One region of the Pseudoalteromonas sp. GABNS16E genome, then DNA from elsewhere that is predicted to be linked to it. Evidence: predicted binding sites of a transcription regulator. Region 1 holds the regulator's gene; the other holds the start of a gene.
The links. The regulator FliA, encoded in region 1, starts transcription of late flagellar genes. The targets are predictions, from matches to a motif close to CTAAAGNTNNNNNNNNNNNNGCCGATA.
Positions count from the first base shown of each region.

Region 2: pomA (flagellar motor protein PomA) is a predicted target of FliA. The motif match lies at 1,283-1,309, and genes of this name have one in related genera.

Region 1 is NZ_JAQREZ010000021.1:43,640-46,814, forward strand. It holds gene flhF (flagellar biosynthesis protein FlhF) at 1-27, shown strand, start outside; gene PSI06_RS10425 (MinD/ParA family ATP-binding protein) at 20-877, shown strand; gene PSI06_RS10430 (RNA polymerase sigma factor FliA) at 904-1,614, shown strand; gene cheY (chemotaxis response regulator CheY) at 1,656-2,039, shown strand; gene PSI06_RS10440 (protein phosphatase CheZ) at 2,055-2,822, shown strand; gene PSI06_RS10445 (chemotaxis protein CheA) at 2,838-3,175, shown strand, end outside.
Region 2 is NZ_JAQREZ010000061.1:5,548-8,722, reverse strand. It holds gene ispA ((2E,6E)-farnesyl diphosphate synthase) at 1-801, opposite strand, end outside; gene PSI06_RS18135 (exodeoxyribonuclease VII small subunit) at 804-1,046, opposite strand; gene pomA (flagellar motor protein PomA) at 1,362-2,129, shown strand; gene PSI06_RS18125 (flagellar motor protein MotB) at 2,132-3,052, shown strand.

The DNA of each region.
Region 1 (3,175 bases):
TCAAGCACAGTAGGGATGTATGATTAACACAGTATTAGATCAAGCAAGCGGCCTGCGCAAAATGAGTCAAAACAACAACGGCGTAAAAGTTATCGCTGTCACCGGCGGTAAAGGAGGGGTGGGTAAAACCAACGTCTCTTTAAATACTGCTATTGCTTTAGGGCAGCAGGGTAATCGTGTATTAGTATTAGATGCCGATTTAGGCCTAGCTAATTGTGATGTAATGCTAGGACTACGTGTTGAAAAAAACTTATCTCATGTCCTTTCAGGCGAGTGCGAACTTGACGAGATTTTAGTTGAAGGCCCAGGCGGTATTAAAATCGTGCCTGCTACATCAGGCTCGCAAAGTATGGTGGAGCTAACCCCATCTGAGCATGCTGGGTTAATTCGTGCCTTTAGTGAGCTTAATACCGAATTTGATATTTTAATTGTAGATACCGCCGCTGGTATTTCTGACATGGTGCTGAGTTTTTCTCGTGCAGCGCAAGATGTCATGGTGGTGGTGTGTGACGAGCCGACCTCTATTACTGATGCCTACGCGCTTATTAAAGTACTTAGCCGCGAGCATGGCGTTTATAAATTTAAAATTGTTGCAAACATGGTGCGCAGTATGCGCGAGGGCCAAGAGCTTTTTGCAAAGCTCTCTAAAGTAACAGACCGCTTTTTAGATGTGTCTATGGAGCTTGTTGCGACTATTCCATATGATGAAAATATGCGTAAATCTACGCGCAAACAAAAAGTAATTGTCGATCTTTTCCCTAATTCACCAGCAGCAGTCGCGTTTAAAACATTAGCGACAAAAGCAGTAAAATGGCCTATACCTAATCAACCTTCAGGACATTTAGAGTTTTTCATTGAGAAGCTAGTAAACGGCTGATTATGACAACATCGGTGAAAAGAGCTATGGGATATCAATCAACACAAAATTTAAATGTGATTGTTGAAAAACACGCGTCGCTTGTCAAAAAAGTGGCGTGCCATTTAATAGCTCGTCTTCCTCCTAGCGTTCAGCTTGATGACTTAATCCAATCGGGAATGATTGGCCTTATCGAGGCCTCAAAAAACTTTGATGCCAGTAAAGGGGCAAGCTTTGAAACGTTTGCTGGTATTCGTATTCGCGGCGCTATGCTTGATGAAATGCGCAGAGGGGATTGGGCACCACGTTCGGTGCACCGCAAAAGCCGATTAGTAGCCGAAACCATCACAGAATTAGAAAATAGCTTAAATAGAGAACCAAAAGATACTGAAGTAGCTGAAAAACTTGATATTTCGCTAGAAGAATACCATCATATTTTAAATGATGTTAATTCCAGTAAAGTGCTTGGTATAGAAGACCTAGGGGTAGATGAAGATGTTATTAGCCCTGCAGGTCAAGATTTAGCGCTAGACAAACCATTTAATAATGTTAAAAATGAACGGTTTAATAATTCATTGTTAGAGGCAATAAAGTCTTTACCGGAGCGAGATGCAATGGTGCTTTCTTTGTATTACAACGATGAAATGAATTTAAAAGAAATTGGGCATATACTCGATGTAAGTGAATCGCGTGTAAGTCAGATACATGGTCAGGCGATGATTAAGCTCAAAGCAAAAATCAATGACTGGATAAACTAGTAGTAAGTAAATTATAGGTTAAGACCTCACCGGAGGATGTTTTGGATAAAAACATGAAAATTCTTGTTGTTGATGATTTCTCTACAATGAGACGTATTATAAAAAATCTGTTGCGTGACCTAGGGTTCACGAATGTTCAAGAAGCTGACGATGGTTCTACAGCATTACCTATGTTGCAAAATCAGGTTTTTGACTTTGTTGTAACCGATTGGAACATGCCAGGCATGCAGGGTATTGACTTGCTAAGAGCCATTAGAGCTGACGAAAAATTAAAACATATTCCGGTTTTAATGGTGACGGCAGAAGCTAAAAAAGAACAAATAATAGCGGCAGCGCAAGCAGGTGTTAATGGCTATATTGTTAAGCCATTTACTGCTGGTACTTTGAAAACTAAATTAGAAAAAGTGTTTGAACGCTTAGGTTAATGAGAGGAGAGGCTTATGTCAGCACCAGCTGCGCCTCAAATTACTTTAGAACAAGCTCGTCAGCTCGTCGTTTTTTTAGAAAACGGTGAGCAAGATAAAGCTGATCAATTAATTTTAGATACTGCCTCTCAAGAGCAATCGCAGCTTTTTGCTGAAGTAGGTAAGTTAACACGCCAATTACACGAAGCCCTTAAAAGCTTTGAACTTGATACGCGTTTAACCGATTTAACCACTGATGCAATTCCGGATGCGAAAAAGCGCTTAAACTATGTCATGGAAATGACAGAAAATGCAGCTAATAAGACAATGGATGCGGTCGAAGCAAGCCTTCCTATTGCGCAGCAGTTAGCAGATGAAATTGCACATATTAAGCCTACTTGGGATAGGCTTATGAACCGCGAGATAGAGCTGGGCGAGTTTAAAACCTTATGCCACAGCATCGACAAGTTTATGAACAGCTCTCATCATAAAACCGATGAGTTGCAAACTTTAATGACTAATGTACTAATGGCGCAGGATTTTCAAGATTTAACCGGCCAGGTTATCCGCCGTGTAATTGAATTAGTCAGAGAAGTAGAAGAAAGTTTAATACACCTTTTAACAGCATTTGCTGCACAAGATGACAGCATTGCTGAAAGTAAAGAACAACAAGAAACAGAAGAACTGGTTGCCGCACAAACATTAGCAGGTCCTGAAGGCCCTATTATTGATAAAGAGTCGCGAAATGATGTTGTATCTGACCAAGACGAGGTCGATGACCTATTATCAAGTTTGGGCTTCTAAGAGGAGAGTAACTGCATGAGCTTTGAAGTCGATGAAGATATTTTACAAGACTTTCTTGTAGAGGCTGGAGAAATCCTAGAGCTTTTATCTGAACAGTTAGTTGAGCTAGAAAATAACCCAGAAGATACTGAGTTACTAAATGCTATTTTTAGGGGCTTTCATACCGTAAAAGGGGGAGCAGGCTTTTTAGCTATGACTGAGCTTGTTGATGCCTGTCATGGTGCTGAAAACGTATTTGATCTCTTACGCCAAGGGGTTAGAACCGTTAATTCAGAATTGATGGATGTGATTTTACAAGCACTAGATACCATTAATGAAATGTTTGCCACTATTCAAAACCGCGAACAGCCAGA
Region 2 (3,175 bases), on a different contig from region 1:
CTCTATTAAATTTTGCGCCATTTGCTTGGCACCTTGCATACCTAATAGGGCCGGATAAGTTGCTTTATTAGCAGCTAAATCAGAGCCTTGTGGCTTACCTAAAGTAAATGTGTCACCTTCAACATCTAAAATGTCGTCGTGCACTTGAAATGCCAGCCCTATAGCATACCCAAAAACACGTAAGTTTTCTAAGGTTTGTTTGTCTGCTTTTTCGCTACATAATGCACCCAATGTAATGGCACAGTTGATTAAGGCACCCGTTTTTAATTTATGAATTCGTTCAAGCTGTTGTACTGTAATCACTTTATCTGTGGCTGCAATATCTAGCCCTTGCCCGCCGACCATGCCTTCAAGCCCCGATGCTTTAGCCAGTGCGCTGATCATTTTTACTTGTGTTGACGCGCTGCAGGTAAAATTGTGAGCCGAGATAAGCTCAAAGGCTAATGTTTGTAGTGCATCGCCTGCTAAAATTGCATGCGCATCGTCAAACTCTATATGGCAAGTTGGGCGTCCACGGCGAAGGTCGTCATCATCCATGGCTGGTAAATCATCGTGCACCAACGAGTAGCTATGAATACACTCAATAGCAGCAGCAAGAATATCTAAATCTTGCTTATTAGCTCCGAGCATTTCACCACTTGCGTAGACTAAAAAGGGGCGTAAACGCTTGCCACCGTTAAATAAGCCGTACTGCGTGGCTTCTTTTACTGTGTGTGCGGTATCAAGGGGTTGATCAAAGTACTGTTGCAGGGTCTTTACGACATCTTGTTGAGCACATTCTATTTTTTCTTGTATGCTCACGGTTATTCCATATCGTTGTTAAATGAAGTAAGCGCTGCTTTTTCGTCATTACCCATCAAAATAGACACTTTTTGTTCTGCTTGTTGTAACTTACCCGTTGAGGCGTTAGCTAAGGCTATACCACGCTCAAATTGCTTTAACGACTGCTCAAGCGATAAATCACCTTGTTCCATTTCACCGACAATGGTTGATAGTTCTTCGAGTGCTTGTTCAAAACTTAGGTTTTCAGGTTTTTTAGTCGCCATGTTTAATTTCAGCCAGCATGATAAATTTAGGAGCCAATTTTAGGGGGAATGCTAAACTAGGTCAAAGGATGATCGTTGTTTTTTGAGTTATATCAGTTTAAATCGTATTTTTACCAAGTATAAGATGCGTATTAGTGCTCACTGTGTACAATAAAATTAATCAGTCGCTAGGCGAGTAGGGTATCTTGATCTAAAATTAGGCCAAACACAGTGTTTTACACTTTTTTCAAAAATGGCTTAAGTATTTCAGTATCTTGCCGATAAGCAGTTAATAATAAAAGTTTGAATAACAAAGTATAATACTTTGGAGGAAATGTGGATTTAGCAACCATAATTGGGATCCTTGGCGCAATTGGTTTAATTGTCATGTCCATGTTTATGAGTAGTAGCGGTGAAATGGGGATGTTTGCCGATGCGCCTTCTAGTGTAATTGTATTTGGTGGCTCACTATTTATTGTGTTATCAAACTTTACCTTGTCGCAGTTTTTGGGCATAGGTAAGGTTGTTGGTAAAGCATTTATGTTTAAAATCGAATCGCCAGAAGAGCTGATTGAAAAAGCAGTAGAACTTGCTGATTCGGCCCGTAAAGGGGGGTTTTTAGCCCTCGAAGAAGCCGAAATACCAAATCCTTTTATGCGCAAAGGTGTAGATATGCTCGTTGATGGCCACGATGCTGATGTAGTTCGTGCCACGCTTCAAAAAGACATTTTTTTAACCACAACTCGTCACGAACTAGGCGCCGGTTTATTTAAGTCACTTGCCGATATAGCCCCAGCAATGGGTATGATAGGAACGTTAATAGGCTTAGTTGCTATGTTATCTAACATGGATGACCCTAAAGCCATCGGCCCCGCGATGGCGGTGGCATTATTAACTACTTTATATGGTGCATTTTTAGCAAATGTAGTGGCTATTCCTATTCAGGTAAAATTGGAGCTTCGTAAAGACGAAGAAGCCATGAATCAGCGTCTAATACTGGATGCTATTTTAGGTATTCAAGATGGCCAAAACCCGAAAGTAATTGAAGGTATACTGAAAAACTACCTTGCTGAGTCTAAGCGCAAAGTAGATACCGAGGAGTAACCATGTCTGATCAAGAGTGCAAATGCCCACCCCCAGGTCTGCCTGCTTGGATGGGAACATTTGCCGACTTAATGTCGCTTTTAATGTGCTTTTTTGTACTTTTGCTCGCGTTTTCAGAAATGGATGTACTTAAATTTAAGCAAATAGCAGGCTCGATGAAGTTTGCATTTGGTGTGCAAAACAAAATAGAAGTAAAAGATATCCCTAAAGGGACCTCGGTTATTGCTATGGAATTTACCCCTGGTAAGCCTGAACCTACCCCGATAGAAACCATTCAGCAACAAACCGTTGAAATGACCCAGCAAATGTTAGAGTTTCAAGCGGGTGATGAAAGCTCTGCTGGTGGTAGACAAGAGCAACGTGGCGATAAACGTGGTGGCGAGTCACGTAGTACATCGCAGCAGCAATCTTCAGAGCAAGCAACTTCAGCCGCCGATCAAGAACAAACTAACGAGTTAGTTAAAAAAATAGCGCAACAGCTCGAAAAACAAATTATCGACGGTGCAATCGAGCTTGAATCTTTAGGGCAGCAAATCATTATTCGTATCCGTGAAAATGGATCATTTCCCTCTGGCAGTGCTTTTTTACAACCTAAGTTTAAGCCCATAATTCAAGATATTGGTGAGTTATTAAAAGATGTGCCTGGTGAAATTACGGTATCGGGTCACACCGATGATTTTCAGGTTTCTAACGAGTTGTATATTAATAACTGGGACTTATCGTCAAAGCGTGCTGTAGCAGTAGCAAGCGAATTACAAACGGTACAAGGGTTTGATAAAAACCGCATGATGGTAGTAGGGCGTGCTGATACTCGTCCACTTGTTCCGAATGATTCAAACGAAGATAGGCGTAGAAATCGCCGAGTAGAAATATCAATCTTACAAGGTAAGGCTAAAGAGTCAGACCCTATTGATGTGCGCTAGGCTAGTAGCGGGCGCTAATTTCTCTAATTAAGTTTCTTTTTAAGGTACTTAATCACCTAAGTATCTTGGCAAGTTCATTATTTTAGCTTAAAGTACATTTCCTTAACATATGTAATGGATGTG